Massilia sp. METH4: one gene and its partner. Each later gene encodes a partner of the first gene's protein in a complex. Links are inferred from orthologs where the notes say so. Each region holds a gene or a part of one and is shown on either strand. Other genes may lie near its edges. The genes, in order: V6Z91_RS11605 and dsbD.

Region 1 (9,150 bases):
TGCTGTCCGTCTTGATGTCCTGAATCTGGTGTCGGAGGGTATCGATCCGGTCGCGCTGGATCTTGACCAGCGCGGCCATGCTTTCCTGGTAGGCATCGGAAGCGGGAACATATACCCGTTCGTACACTGCCCTTGCCTCGTCCAGCTTTCCTTCATTCTTGAGGCGGATCGTCTCGTTGCGCCCGTTGACGTAGCCGCTGCGCACTTCCATCATCCTGGCAAAGGCCTGTTTTTCCTCGGGGGTGGTCAGCATCTGCTCGGCCTGCTTCATATAGACCGCGGCCTTCTCGTTGGTGTCCTTCGTGTGCTTCGCGAAGAATTCGTTGAGGGAGGTGTCGCTGCTCCGGATGATGGCGGACGTACGGATGACCGCGACGGCGATATTGCTGCTCCAGTCCGTGATCAGCCGTTCTTTCCTGACCGGCTCGTCGAGCATCTGCTCGGCGGCATCCGCGACGGCGTTCAGCTTGACGACGCCGATGATGGTGGAAAGGATCGTGAGGAAGAGGACAAGGGCAAAGCCGAGCGCAAGGCGACGCCCGATCCGCATGTTCGATAGAAGTTTCATTTCGTGCCGTTGGGAACTGTTCGTTTGTGCAGCGCAACATTATAGTGGCCCGACCGGGCCGGCGGTCAGGTGGTTAACACGTATTGTCGTGGCGGGGCGACAGCCAGCCTGCCTCTCCGAGGGGCGGTGAAGATTCTCGAAGGGATGTTGCGCTGTGGGCGAGCGCGAGAAATGCGGCACGAAAACAAAAACGCCACCCGAGGGTGGCGTTTTCTTTGTTCTTGGTGGCCCGGGGCGGAATCGAACCACCGACACAAGGATTTTCAGTCCTCTGCTCTACCAACTGAGCTACCAGGCCAAGAGGCCGCATTATAGCAGGTCAATGCAGGGTTGCAATAGACTTTGCGGGAAATCTTCAAGCCGCTCCCCCACCCTTGCGCCAGGATCAAGGATCAATTGCCGGGCTACTGGTTTTTCTCAACAAAGAAAGCCGGCATCATTGTGCCTATCGAACTGAAGGAGAACACCATGCAAGACAAGATCCCCGCCATCGGCCTCGGCACGTTCCGCCTGCAAGGGCAGGTGGTCATCGATTCCGTGCGCGCCGGGCTGGAGCTGGGCTATCGACACATCGACACCGCGCAGATCTACGGCAACGAAGCCGATGTGGGCACGGCCATTGCCCAGAGCGGCGTACCGCGCACGGAACTGTTCGTAACGACCAAGGTCTGGACGTCGAACCTGGAAGCGGGCAAGCTGATCCCCAGCCTTGAGGCGAGCCTGGACAAGCTGCGGCTGGAACGGGTGGACCTCGCGCTGGTCCACTGGCCGTCGCCGCAGGATGCGGTGCCGGTCGCCGAATACATGCAGGCGCTGCTGGAGGCGAAGCGCGCTGGCCTGGCACGCATGATCGGCATCTCGAACTTCACGATCCGCCACATGCGGCAGGCGATCGACGCGGTGGGCGCGGCCGAAATCGCCACCAACCAGGTCGAGATCCACCCGTTCCTGCAAAACCGCGCCGTCGTCGCATTCGCCCGCGAACACGGCATCCACCTTACCGCCTACATGCCGCTTGCCTACGGCAAGGTGATGACGGACCCGGTGATCGCCGGCATCGCCGAACGGCATGGCGCCAACCCGGCGCAAATCGCCCTGGCCTGGTCGCTGCAGCAGGGTTATGCCGTGATCCCGTCGTCGACGAAGCGGGCGAACCTCGGGTCGAACCTGGGCGCCGCGCGCATCACGCTGTCGGACGAGGACATGGCTGCCATCGCCACGCTCGAAGCGAACGACCGGATTGCCAACCCGGAGGGCATCGCGCCGGAGTGGGACTGAGTCCGGGCGAGCGGTTGCTTCGCGCGCCCTTGCCGCGTGAGAAAGTTATAATGGCAGCATGAACACGCCATCCTCCTCCAAGCACCACGCGCAGACCGCCATCTGCATCGTCGGCAACGGCGCGATCGCCAAGGCGGCCGCCCTCGCTTTCGCCCAGGCCGGGCAAGGTGTCACGCTGCTGGCCCCGCCGGCCGCGCCAAAGCCGGAAGGTCTCGAACCGAGCTGGGACGTGCGGGTCTATGCGCTGAACCATACGGCGCATGAGCTGCTGTCGAACCTGAAGGTCTGGGGCGCGATGGACCAGCAACGCATCGCCCCCGTCGACGCGATGGTCGTCAAGGGCGATGGCGAGCAGCCCGGCCACCTGAATTTCGATGCCTACGGCGCCCGTACCGACACGCTGGCGTGGATCGTCGAGGACAGCAACCTGAATGGCGCCCTCGATGCCGCGCTGCGCTTCGCGCAGAACGTGCACTTCGTGACGGGCCGCGCGGTGGGCCTCAAGTGCAACGAGGATGGCGCCACCATTCTGCTCGAGGACGGCAATGCAGTGAAGGCGTCGCTGGTCGTGGGCGCCGATGGCGCCCAGTCGTGGGTGCGCGGCCAGTGCGACATCGGCCTCGACTACAAGCCTTACGGCCAGAAGGGCATCGTCAGCAATTTCGAGACGGAGTTGCCGCACCATGGCGCGGCATTCCAGTGGTTCACGTGCGACCGCGGCATCGTGGCGCTGCTGCCGCTGCCGGGCAACCGCGTGTCGCTCGTGTGGTCGGCGCCGGACATGCTGGCCGACCAGCTGTGCAGCGAAGGCGCGCAGGCGCTGGCCGACCGGCTGGCCGAGTTCGCCGCTGACAAGTTGGGGAAACTGACGCCGCTGCTGCCGGAAGCAGTGAAGGCTTTCCCGTTGTCGCTGGTGCGCCCGCATTCGCTCGTGGCGCAGCGCGTGGCGCTGATCGGCGACGCGGCCCACGTGGTGCATCCACTGGCCGGACACGGCATGAACCTGGGCTTCGGCGACGTGCGCGACCTGGTGCGCGCTGTCACCGAGCGCGAGGAACACCGCTCGATCGGTGACGAACGGGTGCTCGCCCGCTACGCGCGCTCGCGCAAGGAAGAAGTGCTGCTGATGCAAGCCACCACCGACGGCTTGCAGCGTTTGTTCGGCGCCAATCTCGAACCGGTTCGCGCGGTGCGCAATTTCGGGCTAAACTTGCTGGATAAATTGCCATTCGTCAAGCGTTCGCTGATGTCGCACGCGCTGGGCCGGCACTGATCACCGCGGCGCGGCAACCGCCGCGCCTGTCCCACCGGAGAGTCTATGAAGTTCATGAAGACCGGCCTCGTGCTGGCATCGGCGTTGCTGATGTCGTGCGCGGGCGCCGACGACGACGACGGCGTCGAAGCCACCATCCGCAAGAACGTCGAGCCCAAGCTGGGCGACAACGTCAAGATCGATTCCATTCGCGCCACGCCGTACGGCGGGCTGTACGAAATCCGCATCGGCAATGAAATCCGCTACACGGACAAGACGGGCACCTACCTGTTCGCCGGCCATGTCTTCAACCTCAAGACCAGGGAAGACGTCACGCAGGCGCGCATCGACGACATCAGCCGCATCAAGTTCTCCGAGCTGCCGCTGGAACTGGCGCTGAAGACGGTGAAGGGCAACGGCAAGCGCGTGATCGCGATCTTCGAGGACCCGAACTGCGGCTACTGCAAGAAGTTCCGCCGCGATACGCTGGCCAAGGTGGACAACGTGACCGTCTACACCTTCATGTACAACATCCTGTCGCCCGATTCCACGGTCAAGTCGCGCAATGTCTGGTGCGCGGCCGACCGCAACCGCGCGTGGGACGACTGGATGCTGGCCGGGAAGGTGCCGGCGGCCGCGCCGGCCGGTTGCACGGCGCCGAACGATCAGGTGCTGGCGCTGGGGAACAAGCTGGGCCTGCAAGGCACGCCGGCCATCTTCTTCGCCGACGGCAGCCGCATTCCGGGCGCGATCGATGCCGCGGCATTGGAAGAGAAATTCGCCGCGATCAAGTGAAGTAATATTGCAGCACCCGCATTGACGCGGCGCGCCTCGAGGCGCGCCGTTTTCGTTTCGTAGTTCGTTTTACATTACAAGCCGCCAAACTAGGAGCAAAACCATGGTCACCCTGAACATCAACGGGCGCGACACGCAGGTCGACGCCGATCCGTCGACGCCGATCCTGTGGGCGTTGCGCGACAACCTGAACATGACAGGCACGAAATTCGGCTGTGGCGCCGCGCTGTGCGGCGCCTGCACCGTGCACCTGGGCGGGCAGGCGATCCGCTCGTGCGTGACGCCGATCTCGGCGGCCGTGGGCCAGAAAATCACCACCATCGAGGCAATGGAGCACGACAAGGTGGGCAAGGCCGTGCAGGATGCCTGGGTGAAGCACGATGTGCCGCAGTGCGGCTACTGCCAGAGCGGGCAGGTGATGAGCGCGACCGCGCTGCTGAAGACGAACAGGAAGCCGAGCGACGCCGACATCGATGGCGCAATGGCCGGCAATATCTGCCGCTGCGGCACCTATCAACGCATTCGCCTCGCCATCAAGGATGCGGCGAAGACGCTGGCCTGAAGGAGAAAACCATGCGCAAAGAATGGCTCGATGGTGGTGACATGGCGGCAGCGGCCGCCGAAGACACAGGTATCTCCCGCCGCGGCTTCATGAAGGCGGCCGGCGCCGGCCTGGTGCTGAGTTTCACGATCACGGGCGGCGGGCGCATGGCGCGCGCCGCCGAACCGAAACCTTCGCAGCAGCCCAACGCTTTCCTGCGCATCGCGCCCGACAACACGGTCACCGTGCAGGTGAACCGCCTGGAATTCGGCCAGGGCGTGCACACGGCGCTGCCGATGCTGATCGCCGAAGAACTCGATGCCGACTGGTCGCAGATCCGCGGCGCGCTGGCGCCGGCCGGCGAGGCCTACAAGGACCCGGCGTTCGGCATCCAGATCACGGGCGGTTCCGGTTCGGTGGCCCACTCCTGGGTGCAGTACCGCGAGATCGGCGCCAAGGCGCGCGCCATGCTGGTCGCCGCCGCGGCCGAGCAGTGGCAGGTGCCGGCGAACAAGGTGAAGGCGTCGAAGGGCGTCTTGACCGCGCCGGGCGGCAAGAAGGCGACGTATGGCCAGATGGCCGAGGCGGCGATGAAGCAGCCGGTACCCGAGCACGTGGTGTTGAAGAATGCCGACAAATTCCGCTACATCGGCAAGCCGATGCCGCGCCTGGATGCCCGCGCCAAGTCGAACGGCAGCCAGCAGTTCGGCATGGACTTCAAGCCGGCCGGCACGAAGGTGGCCGTGGTGGCGCGCCCGCCCGTGTTCGGCGCGAAGGTGAAGCACTTCGAAGCCGCCAATGCGAAGAAGATCAAGGGCGTGGTTGCCGTGCTGCCGGTGGACGTGGACCGCGGCGGTACCGGCGTGGCCGTGATCGCCGACGGCTACTGGCAGGCCAAGCAGGGCCGCGATGCGCTGGCGATCGACTGGGATACCGGCGGCGTGGAAAAGGTCGGCACGGAAGAGCAGTTCAGCGCCTTCCGCGCGCTGGCGGCAAAGCCGGGCACGGTGGCGAAGCAGGGCGACACCTCGAAGCTGGCCACGGCGCCGAAGAAGATCTCGGCCGTATACGAATTCCCCTACCTGGCGCATGCCCCGATGGAACCGCTGAACTGCGTGGTCGACCTGAAGAGCAACGGCTGCACGATCTGGGCCGGCAGCCAGTTCCAGACGATGGACCAGGCCGCGGCCGCGAAGGCGGCGGGGCTCAAGCCGGAGCAGGTCACGCTGCACACGATGATGGCCGGCGGCGGCTTCGGCCGCCGCGCCACGCCGAAGTCGGACTACATCGTCGAGGCGGTCAATGTGGCCAAGGCGTATGCGAAGGCCGGCAAATCCGGCCCGGTGAAGGTGATCTGGAGTCGCGAAGACGATATCAAGGGCGGCTACTACCGGCCGTCACACGTGCACCGCGCGGAACTGGGCCTCGATGCCAACGGCAATATCGTGGGCTGGGATCACGTGATCGTGGGCCAGTCGATCGTTACCGGCTCGCCGTTCGAGGCGATGATGGTCAAGAATGGCGTCGATGCCACGATGGTCGAGGGCATGGGCGAACCGTACAAGGTGCCGATGAATCTTTCCGTGCACAATGCGCAGGCCAATGTGCCGGTGCTGTGGTGGCGCTCGGTCGGGTCCACGCACACGGCGTTCGTGATGGAGACGCTGATCGACGAGGCGGCGACGGCGGCCGGCGTCGATCCGGTGGCTTACCGCAAGAAGCTGATCCCGGCGAAGCACAAGCGCCATCACCTGGCGCTGGATCTCGCCGTCGGCAAGTCCGGCTATAACACGGTCAAGCTGCCGGAAGGGCAGGCCTACGGCGTGGCCGTGCATGAGTCGTTCGGCACCGTGGTGGCCTATGTCGTCACGGCTTCCGTGGAGAATGGCACGCCGAAGCTGCACAGGGTCACGGCCGCCGTGCACTGCAACCAGCCCGTCAACCCTCTCACCATCGAAGCCCAGGTCCAGGGTGCCGTGCTGATGGCCGTTGGCACCACGCTGCCGGGCGCCGCCATCACTTTGAAGAATGGTATGGTGGAACAGGGCCAGTTGAGCGACTACACCGTGGCGCGCATGCCGGATATGCCGCAGGTCGAGGTGCACATCGTGCCGTCGACCGAGCCGCCGACCGGCATGGGCGAACCGGGCCTGCCACCGCTGGCGCCGGCGTTCGCCAACGCCGTGTTCCGGCTGACGGGCAAGCGGCTGCGCAAGCTGCCGTTCGACCTCGCTTCGGCCGCCGCGCCGCAGCTGGCGTAAGCGGTGGAGCGCGCCCGTATCACCGGGATCCTTCTCGCTGCCGGCCGCGGCCGGCGTTTCGACCCGCTGGGGCAGCGCAACAAGCTGCTCCAGCCGATCGATGGCGAGGCGGTCGTGGTGCACAGTGCGCGGCACCTGCTGGCCGCCGTGCCGCGGGTGGTGGCGGTTGTGCGGCCGGGCGAGGAAGGCGTCGCCGCGCGGCTGGCCGCACTGGGCTGCGAAGTCGCCGTCTGCGCGGAGGCTGACTGCGGCATGGCCGCCTCGCTCGTCCATGCGCTGCGCCATGCGGCCGAAGCGCAGGGCTGGATCGTGGCGCTGGGCGACATGCCCCATGTGCGGCCGACCACGATCGCCGCGCTGGTGCGCGCCGTGGAAGAGGGGGCCGATATCGCGGTCCCGGTTTATGAAAACGAGCGTGGCAACCCGGTGGCATTCGGTCGCCGGCACCTGCCGCAGCTGCTCGCGCTAAGTGGAGACCGCGGCGCGCGCGGCATCGTAAGGGATAATATCGTCAATGAAGTGGCGGTGGATGACCCGGGCATCCTGCTCGACATCGATACGCCGCCCGACCTGCAATGAAAAACAAAACGTCGACCAAGAAGACCAAGCCCCCACGCGCCGCGGCCCCCGCCGTGGCCTCCGCTGTGGCCTACACTATCGTGCCGAAAGACCTGGCGGCCCACCTGTTCCAGGTAACGCTGACCGTGCAGCAGCCCGCCGCCGAAGGCCAGGTGCTGGCGCTGCCGGCCTGGATTCCGGGCAGCTACATGATCCGCGAATTTGCCCGCAACATCGTGCAGATCCGCGCCGAGTCGAATGGTGCGCCGGTACCGCTGACGAAGCTGGACAAGCATTCGTGGCGCGCGCCGGCAGTGGAAGGCCCCCTCGTCGTGCAGTACGACGTGTATGCCTGGGACCTGTCGGTGCGCGCCGCGCACCTGGACCAGACGCACGGTTTCTTCAACGGCACCAGCGTGTTCCTGCGTGTGGCGGGGCAGGAGGATGTGCCCCATGTGGTCGATATCCAGCGCCCGGCCGAGGAAGCCGCGCGCACCTGGCGCGTGGCCACGGCACTGCCCGAGCTGAAGGCGAAGCGCTACGGCTTCGGGACCTACGTGGCGGCAGACTACGACGAGCTGATCGACAGCCCGGTGGAAATGGGCGACTTCGCGCTGGCCACGTTCACCGCCCACGGCGTGCCGCACGACGTGGTGATTACCGGCCGCGTGCCGAACCTGGACCTCGTACGGCTTTGCACCGACCTGAAAGCCATCTGCGAAACCCAGATCGCCTTTTTCGAGCCGAAGACGAAGCGCTCGCCGATGGACCGCTACGTGTTCATGACCCTCGCCGTGGGCGACGGCTACGGCGGCCTGGAACACCGCGCCTCGACCGCCCTGATCTGCGCCCGCGCCGATCTGCCGACGACGGCCAGCCAGGGCAAGGAACGCAGCGAAGGCTATATCAGGTTCCTCGGCCTGTGCAGCCATGAGTACTTCCACACCTGGAACGTGAAGCGCATCAAGCCGGCCGTCTTCGCGCCCTACGACCTGCAGGTGGAAAACTACACACCGCTGCTGTGGCTCTTCGAAGGTTTCACGAGCTATTACGACGACCTGTTCCTCGTTCGCTCCGGCATGATCGACGAAGCCACGTACTTCAAGATGCTGGGCAAGACGGTGGGCAGCGTGCTGCGCGGCGCCGGCCGTACGAAGCAGAGCGTGGCCGATTCCAGCTTCGATGCCTGGAGCAAGTACTACCGGCAGGACGAAAACGCACCGAACGCCATCGTCAGCTACTACGCAAAGGGTTCGCTGGTCGGCCTGGGCCTGGATCTCACGATCCGCGCCAAGACCGGTGGCAAGCGTTCGCTGGACGACATCATGCTGGCGCTGTGGCAGCGCTACGGGCGCGACTTCTACCCGGCGGGCCGCCGCGGCGTGACCCCGGCCGACGTGGAAGCGCTGTTCGACGAGATCAGCGGCATGCGGCTGAAGAGCTACTTCGAAAAATACATCCGCGGCACGGAAGACGTGCCGCTGGCGAAGCTGCTGGCACCGTTCGGCGTGAAGTACACGGACGAGCGCAAGGGCGCCAAGCCCAGCCTCGATGCCAATATCGGCCGCGAAGGGACCGATGCGAAACTGTCCGCCGTCCATGAAGGCGGAGCCGCGCACCGTGCGGGCCTCTCCGCCGGCGACCTGCTGGTGGCGATCGACGGCCTGCGCGTCACCGGCAACCCGTCCAACCTGGAAGCGCTGCTGGCGCGCTACCGCGTCGGCGACACGGTGCAGGTACACGCCTTCCGGCGCGACGAACTGATGGCGTTCACGGTTCAGTTGCAGGGCGATCGCGTACCCGGCATCGGCCTGGCCATCGACACGGCACGCAAGATCGCGGTGGCACGCCCGACGATGCCGCGGTGAAGTTGCTGGACCCGTTCAGCGTCGTGCTG
Region 2 (9,404 bases), 3.3 Mb from region 1 along the record:
TTTCGCGCGCGTCGCCGAGCAGCACGTGCAGGAAACCTCGCGCACCGCACGTGAGCTGGCCGATCAGGTCGCCCGCGCCGCGGCCGAGGAAACCGACCGCAATGTGCGCCACCAGGAAGAGGCCCTGAAAAACTTCCGCGATCCGTTCGAAATCTCCGGCGCATTCCGCGGCAACGGCGGCAGCTATCAGGGCACCATGCAATCGGCCGGCAACGGCCAGGATGCCGGCGCCCAGTTCAAGGGCAATGTGCAGGGTGGCCACGCCGCCCAAGCCGCGCAGGAACCGGCGGCGCGCAGCGGCAAGAACGCCTGACGTTATCCCTCGAGTGGCCGGCACCGCCGGCCGCCAGCCGGCCAATGTAGCGCCGGCGCACCGGTCTCCCGGCGCGCCGGCGCTTTTTTTGGCGCGTAACGCGCGGACTATTTTTCCAACCGGAGCGGACCCCGTTCGAGCAATGTTTCTTCAAACCGGGGTCTGACCCCGATTTTGAGAAAGACTTCCTGGGATTGGAGTCCGACCCCGGTTTCAGGAAACGTTTGTAGTGAAAATAAAACAACGCTCATCGGATGTCATACATACAAGCTCGTGCGAGTAGTATTATTACAGCCACGCTCGCGGACCCGCGCACGGTGCGCGATTCACGCGGGAAAGTATAAAAACTACGTGGAGACACCATGAATACAGAAAGTAGTTTGGTTTCACGGCTTGGCGTGGGACTGATCCTGGCCACCACCTTGGCAGCCTGCGGCGGCAGCGGCGAAGGCGAAACGGGCCAGCAGCAGCAGCAGGCCTCCCTCGCACCGGTGCGGCTGTCCGGCGCAATCAAATCCGCGGCTGCGGCCGCCACCCCGGTCGCCCCCGGCAATATCCGCATGCATTTCCGCCGCATCCAGGGCGACGAAACCAATTGGGGCGTGTATTCGTGGGATGGCCCACAACAGCCCAGCCAGGCGTGGATCACGGACCGCTTCATGTTTACGGGGCGCGACGCGTTCGGCGGCTACGTGGACATTCCGCTCGCGGCCGGCAAGAGCGCCATCAGTTTCCTCGTCACCGACGGCAGCGGCACCAAGAATTGCGGCGCCGACCAGCGCGCCGACCTGGCGGCCGACGTGATGGCCAATGGCCAGGAAGTGTGGATGCTGGAAGGCGACTGCACCGTGTACGCCCAGGAACCGGCCCTCACCTTCGGGAACCTGGGCAATGCCAAGGCGCACTGGCTGTCGGCCACCGCGCTGGCCTGGCCCGGCGCGCCGGCCGGCGCCACCTACAAGCTGTACTACGCGAACAATGGCGGGCTGGCGCCGGCGGCCGACGCGGCCACCGGCCTGGCCGGCGCCGACGGCAGCTTCGCACTGCAAGCGGCCGCCCTGCCCGATGCGCTGCGCCAGAAGTTCCCCCACCTCGCCGGCGCCACGGGGCTGCGGCTCTCGGGTGCCGACGCCGCCAGGGCGGCGAGCCTCGCCAGCGCCCAATTCGCCATCGCCCAGTTCAATGCCGACGGCACGCTGGTGCAGGTCACTTCGCTGCAACAGGCCGGCATGCTCGACGACGTCTTCGCCGCCCGCGCCAGCCAGGCGCAACTCGGCGTGACCTTCGACCGCCAGGGCGTACCCACCTTCCGCGTCTGGGCGCCGACGGCGAAGGCCGTGAACCTGGACATCTACCGCGACGCCAACGCGGCCAAGGGCAAGTCCGCGCCGATGGTGCGCGATCCCGCCAGCGGCGTGTGGTCGTACACGGCGCCGAGCGCCGAGTGGACCAATCGTTCCTACTACACCTACACGGTGCAGGTCCTGTCGCGCTGGGCGAACAACAAGGTGGTGACGAACACGGTCACCGACCCGTATTCGCCGAGCGTTTCCGCCAACAGCAAGCGCAGCTTCATCGCCAACCTGGACAGCGCGCAACTGAAGCCGGCCGGCTGGGACGACCAGCGCATTCCACACCTGGCCGCGCCCACCGACATCGCCCTGTACGAACTGCACATCCGCGACTTTTCCGCGTCGGACGACACGGTGCCCGCCGCCCACCGCGGCAAGTACCTGGCCTTCACGCACACCGAGAGCGCGCCGATGCGCCACCTGAAGTCGCTGCAGAAGGCCGGCATGACGCACGTGCACCTGCTGCCCAGCTATGACTTTTCCAGCGTCGACGAATTGGCCTGCGTGACCCCCGCCATTCCGAACGGCGCTGCCGATGGCACCACCCAGCAGGCAGCGGTAGCCGGCACCCGCGACAGCGACTGCTTCAACTGGGGCTACGACCCGGTGCACTACAACACGCCGGAAGGCAGTTACGCCACCGACGCGACGGACGGCGCGGTGCGCGTGCGCGAATTCCGCGCCATGGTGCAGTCGCTGCACGAAGCGGGGCTGCGCGTGACGCTGGACGTGGTGTACAACCACACCAGCCAGTCGCAGCAAGGGCCGCTGTCGGTGCTGGACCGCATCGTGCCCGCGTATTACTACCGCCTGGGCGCCGAAGGCAACATCCTGAACGACAGCTGCTGCGCCGACACGGCCCAGGAAAACGCCATGATGGCCAAGCTGATGATCGATTCCGTGGCGCTGTGGACGGAGCAGTACAAGATAGACAGCTTCCGCTTCGACATCATGGGCTTCACGCCGCTCGACCTGATGAAGCGCGTGCAGGCCGCCGCCAACGCGGCGGCGGGCCGCCACATCTACCTGTACGGCGAGGCATGGAACTTCGGCGCGGTGGGCAATGACGCCCGCTTCGTGCAGGCGCGCCAGGCGAATATGGCCGGCACCGGCATCGGCTCCTTCAACGACCGCATCCGCGACACGGTGCGCGGCGGCGGCTGCTGCGATACCGGCGGCGCGCTGGTGGACCAGCAGGGCTTCGCCAACGGCGTGTGGTTCGATCCGAACGGCAAGTCCAGCCAGACGCGCGACGACGCGCTGCGCCTGGCCGACCTGGTGCGCGTCGCTCTTTCCGGCACGCTGCGCGACTATCGCTTCACCGACCGTTTCGGCAACGTGCGCAGCAACGCCGAGATCGACTACTTCGGCCAGCAGGCGGGCTTCGCCGGCCAGCCGGCGGAGACCATCAACTACATCGAGGCGCACGACAACCAGACGCTGTTCGACGTCAACGCGCTGAAGCTCCCGCAAGGCACCACGCTGGCCGACCGCGTGCGCGCGCAGACGCTGGGCACCGCCATCAACGTGCTGGCGCAAGGCATCCCGTTCTTCCACGCCGGTCAGGAGATCCTGCGTTCGAAGTCGCTGGACCGCGACAGCTACAACGCGGGCGACTGGTTCAACCGGCTCGACTACGGCTACGCGTCGAACAACTTCGGCGTCGGCCTGCCGCTGGCGGAGAAGAACGAGGAAAGCTGGCCCATCATGGCGCCGGTGCTGGCCAACCCGCTGGTCAACCCGGACCGCCGCGCGATCCTGGCGGCGAAGGCCGGCTTCGAGGAACTGCTGGCGATCCGCCAGGACAGCACGCTGTTCCGCCTGCGCACCGCACAGGACGTGATCGACCGCCTGAAGTTCCACAACACGGGACCCGCCCAGGTGCCGGGCGTGGTCGCCATGAGCATTTCGGGAACGGAACCGAGCAAGTACCCCGGCGCGAAGTACAAGGCGGTAATCGCGGTGTTCAACGTGGACAGGAAGGCCAACACCGTCACCATCCCGGAACTGCGCGGCCGCAGGCTGCAACTGCACCCGATCCAGCGCGCGGGCAGCGATCCGGTCGTGAAGTCCTCGGCCTATGACGCAGGCACGGGTGCGTTCACGATCCCCGCGCGCACCACGGCGGTGTTCGTGCAGCACGGGAACGACTGACGTCGAGCAAGCCTTGGGGGATGGGCGAAGGCCGTGGTAAGGTTGCAAGACTTACCATGCCCCGTACCGAAAGAGAGGATCATGCTTCGCCATCCCCTTCCCGCACCCATGAGCGCACTGACGAACCCGCGCAGGTGGACCTGCATCGCCCTGCTGGCCACGACGGTACCGGCTACTGCCCAGCTGAAGGCGCCGGAACCGGCGCCCAACCTGCCGCTGTGGGAACTTGGCCTGTTCGGTGGCGCCGCCACCACCCCCGCCTATCCGGGTTCGGACGACCGTTCCACCCGCGCCCTCGTGCTGCCGATGGTGATCTATCGCGGCAAGATCGTGCGCGCCGACCGCTCCGGCATCGCGGCGCGCCTGATCAACAGCGACCGGGTGGAGCTGGACCTGGGCTTCGCCCTGTCGCTGCCGGCCCGCTCCGACGACGTGGCCGCGCGCGAAGGCATGCCGGACCTGCATTCGCTGCTCGAATTCGGGCCGCGCCTGAAGGTGCTGCTGGCCGAGCCCACCGCCACCAGCCGCGCCAGGCTGGAATTGCCGCTGCGCGTGCCCCTCGAACTGGGCAACGGCTTCGCGCGCCAGGGCCTCGTGTTCGAACCGCGCGTGGTCTACGAGATCGGCGACGGCACGGGCAAGTGGCAGGCCGATGCGAGCGCAGGTGCCGTGTTCGGCAATGCCCGCCTGAACGATTACTTCTACGGCGTGGCGCCGCAATACGCCACCGCCACCCGGCCGGTGTACCAGGCCGATGGCGGCCTGATGATGACGCGCTTCGGCCTGAGCCTGTCGCGGCGCATCAATGCCGACTGGCGCGTCTTCGGATTCACCCGCTATGAGAATCTCAGCCACTCGGCGAACCGCGACAGCCCATTGTTCCGCAAGAACAGCGGGCTGTCGGCCGGAATCGGTTTTACCTGGACCGGCTACCGCTCGGCGGCGCGGGCCTGGGAATAGGCGGCAGGGTCGCCGTTACGAGGCAAAGTGCCGCGCCAGGTGCCGCGCGAACGCCTCCGCCTCCATGAAGCCGATCACGCGCCCCCGCGGCACTTCCTTGCCTTCCCTGAACAGGATGATGCCGGGCGGTCCGAACAGGCCGAAGCGCTTCATCAGGGCGCGGTCCTCCTGGCTGTTGGCCGTCACGTCCACCTGCAGCAGGCGCACCTGCCGCATCCGCGCGGCGACCTGCGGCGCCGAAAAGGTAAAGCGTTCCATCTCCTTGCAGGAGACGCACCAGTCGGCATAGAAGTCCAGCATCACCGGGCCGGGATTCGCCGCCAGCACCTCTTCCAGTTCCGCCACGCTGCGGATGCGCTGGAAGCGCTGGTCCTCGCCCGTCTCGGCCGCCACTGCCGCGACGGGCCCGCCGCGCAGGTGGGCCAGCGGCTGCAGCACGTCCCGTCCCGCGCTGGCGGCGCCCAGCAGCTCGAACAGTCCCAGCGTGAACAGCACCAGCCCCAGCGTGCGGCCCAGGTAGCTGCGCAAGCCGGCGCCCGCGGCTACCGGCTCGAACACGCGCAGGAAAACGGCGCACAGCACGGCGAAGGCGCCCCACAGCGCCATGGCGACCGTGACCGGGAACACCGGCGACACCATCCAGATCGCCACCGCGATCAGCAGCAGCCCGAACACCCGCTTGACGGCGTTCATCCACGGGCCCGCGCGCGGCAGCAGGCTGCCGGCGGAGAGGCCGGTGAGCAGCAGCGGCACGCTCATGCCGGCGGCCATCGAGAACAGCGCCCAGCCGCCTGTCCATACGTCGCGCGTCTGGCTGATGTACAGCAGCGCACCGGCCAGCGGCCCGGCCACGCACGGGCCGACGATGAGGGCCGACACCGCGCCCATGGCGAACACCCCGGCATAGCGCCCGCCCCGGAAGCGGTTGCTGGTCTCGCTGAAGCGGCTCTGCAAGGCCGCTGGCAGCTGCAACTGGTACACGTCGAACATGGATAGCGCCAGCGCCACGAGCAGGCCGCCGAAGAGCAGCAGCACCCAGGGCTTCTGCAAGGCGCCCGCCAGCCCTTCGCCGGCCAGGCCCGCCGCCACGCCGAGCGCCGTGTACACGGCCGCCATGCCCAGGCTGTAGGCCAGCGCCAGGGAAAATCCCCTGCCGCGCGAGATGCGGCCGCCGGCCGCATCGCCGCCGCCGACGATGATCGATGAAAGGATGGGCACCATCGGCAGCACGCAGGGCGTGAACGAGAGCAGCAGGCCGAACGCCAGGAAGGCCAGGCCGATGCGCCACGCGCTGCCGCTTTGCAGCGTGCGCTGGGCGAGCGAACTGTCGTCTTCCGGCGCCGCGGAGGCTTGCACAACGCGGGCTTGGACTGCATCGGCCGGGGTGGCCCCCGCGATGGCGGGGGCCGGGGCAGGGTCCACGGGAGCCAATGCGCCCGGCGCCGCCGGGTCGACGCGGAACGCCGCCTCCGCCGGCTGGTAGCACAGGCCCTTGTCCGCGCAACCCTGGTAGCCGATGCGCAGCGTGAATGGCGCCTGCGCCGCGCGCAAGGGCAGGTCCGCCACCAGGCGGCCGCCGTAGGTTTCCATCACCTTGTTGAAGTTGCTGTCGAACTTGCGCTGCCCGTTCGGGAGGATCGGCTGCCCCGTGTGTTCGCTGTCGAAGACGAGACGGTCGCGGTACAGGTGGTAGCCCGGCGCGATGATCCACGTGAGCCGCACGGTGCGGTCGGCGCGCAGTTCCGCGCCGAGCCGGAATGCCTGCTCCGGCGGCAGGAACGTGTCGGCGCCGGTCGCCGCACGCCAGGCGCCGCACAGCAGCAGGAGCGCCAGCATCAGCCATCGTGACAAGTGCTTCATGCATATTCTCCCGATACCTTGTGGTGATAGGTTGCTCCCGCGCCGTCGATCGCGAACCAGCTCGCGCCGCTGGCGGCCAGGAAGGGCAAGGCGCCCTCCTCCTTCAGCATGGCGATCGTGGACACGCTGCCGGCCAGCACGGCCAGCGGCGCGAGCACGCTGACGGACCGCCAGTGTGACACCGGCATCCCCGTGCGCGGGTTCAGGATGTGGCAATAGCGCCGCCCGCCGACCTCGATGTAGCGCTCGTAGTCGCCACTCGTCGCCAGCGCGCCCTGGCTTACGGCGATGCTGGCGGCGATGCCTTCCGGATCGCGCGGGTCCTGGATGCCGATCTGCCAGGGCTGCCCGTCAGGCTGCGGGCCGAGGAAGCGCATGTCGCCGCCCAGGTTCACATAGCCGTGGCGTATCCCCCTGCGCAGCAGCAGCGCGGCGGCGCGATCGGCCGCATACTCCTTGCCGAAGCCGCCGAAGTCGATTTCCATGCCGGCACGCGGCAGCATCACGTGCCGGCCGACACGGCGCACCGACGGCCAGTCCACCAGCGCGCGCGTGGCCGCCAGCACCGCCGGATCGGGCAGCCGCGGCTGGCGGAAATCCCAGGCGCGCCGCAGCACGCCCGAAGTGATGTCGAACAGCCCATCGCTCGTGCGGTACAGGTGATCCGCATAGGCGAGCAGCTGGCAGGCCACGTCGTCGCACTCGACGAAGTCGCGGCCGGCAGCCGCGTTGATGCGGCTGACGATGCTGTCGGCACGGTAGCGCGAATAGTCCGCCTCGATGCCCTGCACATCGGCGATGGCCTCGCGCGCCACCTGCCCGGCGATATGCGCGTCCGGCGCAGCCAGCCTGATCTCGCAGGGGCTGGCCATGGCGCGGAAGGGAAAGCGATAGACCGGCGCTACCATTGCCGTGTCACTCCAAGCTGGATCGTGCGGGCGCGATATGGCGCCAGGCCCGGGCTGCCGTGGCCGAACACGCGCCAGGCGCCGCGCTGTTCGTAGGCCTCGACCTTCAAGTCGACGGTCCACAGCTTGCCGATCCTGCGCGCCACCTTCAGGCCAACGGTCACGGCGCCAAAGCCGGCCAGGCGCTGGTCGGCCGACGAGAAGCGGCCGGGGTTGGCGGCGAAACCGGGCGGCAGCGGCTCGCCCAGCACGCTGTCGTAGACGGGGTCGTAGTAGAACGACGCCGCCCGCTGCGTGTACAGCCGCAGTTCCGGCACCACCGTCCAGTCGCTGCCGATCGGTTGCACGTACTCGGCGCCCAGCGTGTGCGCGCGGATGTCGAAGGAATCGCTGTAGTACCGGTAGCTCAGGCGGCTGGTGCCGCCGGTGCCGTCCAGGAAGTGGTTCCAGCGCAGCAGCACGGTATTCTGCCGCCGCGAGCGCGGCCGGTTGTCGAACAGTTTATAGGGATCGCTGTAGTAGCCGCTGCCGTTGGTGCGCGTGAGCGTGAGCTGGCCGATGTCGTTCGGCGTCAGCACCCGCGTCACCCCGGCCAGCACGCTGACGGTGCGCTTGCGCTCGCGCTCGACGATGCGGTTGACCGGATCGATGCGGTCGCGGCTGCCCGCCAGGCCGAATGCCCACGTGGTGTTGTTATCCTCGCTGGACACGGTGCCGTTCAGCGACAGCGCGCGCGACACGTAGTCGTGCTCCGTCGAATAGGCGGCGCCGGCCGTCAGCGTGCCGCGCCGGAAGTAACGCGTGACGCTGGCATCGCCCGCCTTGCGGTAGTCGCTCATGCGCGAGGCGCCCGAGACGGCGGTGTGGTAGCGCGGCGTGGCGCCCGAGACGTCGTCCGCCGTCAGCGTGCCTTCAACCGACCAGTCGCCGGCGATCGGTGCCACCACGGCGATCGAGGGCGCGTGCACGCGCACGCGGTCGAAGCCGGGCTGGCGGTCCGCATAGTCGAGATAGCGCAGGCTCACGCTGCCGTGTTCGGGCGGCGTCTGCGCCTGCGCGTGCACGCCGGGCAGCAGCAGCGCGGCGGCGAGCAGCGATGTGGCCAGGGAATCGGCCACGGAATCGGGCTCGCGGGAAGGCTGGAGAGGTGTCGTCATGTCCCCTCCTCAATTGCAGCCGCAGCCGCCACCACCCACGCCGCTGCCGCCGGAAGCGGCTTCGCGGCTGGTATAGATATGCTCGGCGTAGCGGGTCTCGAGCAGGTCGCCGCCGAAGGTCATTTCCGGCCTGGCCAGCTTGCCCTTTTCCCACGGCTGCACGGTGCCGCAGCCGGACAGCGCGGCGAGCCCCGCGCACAACGCGAGCGCGGCCGGCGCTTTCATTTGCCTTCTCCCAGCGCCGCCACGATGCGTTTTTCCAGCTCGGCGCGGTCGGCCGCCTTGAAGCCGGCATGCTCGAACAGCACCTTGCCGTCCGGCCCCACCAGCACGCTGCTGGGCATCCCCTTGATGCCGTAGGCGCGCGGCGTCGCACCGGCCGGGTCGAACGCGATCGGGAATTGCGCCGGGTTTTCGGCCAGGAAGCGCCGGGCGTCGTCCGCCTTCGCGTCGAGGTTCACGCCGACGACCTGCAGGCCGCGCGCGCCGTAGCGCGCCTGCATCTCGTTCATCCAGGGGAAGGACTGGCGGCACGGACCGCACCAGGATGCCCAGAAATCCACGTACACCACCTTGCCCCGGTACCTGCCCAGCTGCACCGGGCCATCCTTGCCCGCCAGCTCGAATTGCGGCGCCGGGGCACCCGGCTCCAGCGCCCAGGCGCCGCTGCTCGCCAGCCCCAGCGCCAACGCGGCGCTCA

Evidence for each region.
Region 2: the proteins of V6Z91_RS11605 (region 1) and dsbD are in contact, whole or in part, in a crystal structure (PDB 1JZD), measured with the Escherichia coli proteins. The link is inferred for Massilia sp. METH4 from one-to-one orthologs.

The regions. Positions count from the first base shown.
Region 1 is NZ_CP146614.1:2,625,937-2,635,086, forward strand. Bases 2,284-5,028 are described here. They hold V6Z91_RS11605 (DsbC family protein), read left to right. Parts: upstream 2,284-3,164; coding sequence 3,165-3,893; downstream 3,894-5,028. Other genes in these bases: V6Z91_RS11600 (FAD-dependent monooxygenase), read left to right, coding at 2,284-3,119; V6Z91_RS11610 ((2Fe-2S)-binding protein), read left to right, coding at 3,997-4,455; V6Z91_RS11615 (xanthine dehydrogenase family protein molybdopterin-binding subunit), read left to right, coding at 4,467-5,028. Also shown: V6Z91_RS11585 (methyl-accepting chemotaxis protein), read right to left, coding at 1-568; 2,5-didehydrogluconate reductase DkgB, read left to right, coding at 1,037-1,846; more of V6Z91_RS11600, read left to right, coding at 1,905-2,283; more of V6Z91_RS11615, read left to right, coding at 5,029-6,695; V6Z91_RS11620 (nucleotidyltransferase family protein), read left to right, coding at 6,699-7,274; V6Z91_RS11625 (M61 family metallopeptidase), read left to right, coding at 7,271-9,121; V6Z91_RS11630 (GGDEF domain-containing protein), read left to right, coding at 9,118-9,150. UniProt on the Escherichia coli protein: Acts as a disulfide isomerase, interacting with incorrectly folded proteins to correct non-native disulfide bonds.
Region 2 is NZ_CP146614.1:5,955,675-5,965,078, forward strand. What follows is about bases 4,218-7,216. They hold dsbD (protein-disulfide reductase DsbD), read right to left. Parts: upstream 6,640-7,216; coding sequence 4,795-6,639; downstream 4,218-4,794. Other genes in these bases: V6Z91_RS26055 (MipA/OmpV family protein), read left to right, coding at 4,218-4,779; V6Z91_RS26065 (FAD:protein FMN transferase), read right to left, coding at 6,636-7,216. In the rest of the region: phaP (TIGR01841 family phasin), read left to right, coding at 1-313; pulA (pullulanase-type alpha-1,6-glucosidase), read left to right, coding at 676-3,819; more of V6Z91_RS26055, read left to right, coding at 3,901-4,217; more of V6Z91_RS26065, read right to left, coding at 7,217-7,547; V6Z91_RS26070 (DUF3570 domain-containing protein), read right to left, coding at 7,541-8,704; V6Z91_RS26075 (DUF4266 domain-containing protein), read right to left, coding at 8,714-8,929; V6Z91_RS26080 (TlpA disulfide reductase family protein), read right to left, coding at 8,926-9,404. UniProt on the Escherichia coli protein: Required to facilitate the formation of correct disulfide bonds in some periplasmic proteins and for the assembly of the periplasmic c-type cytochromes.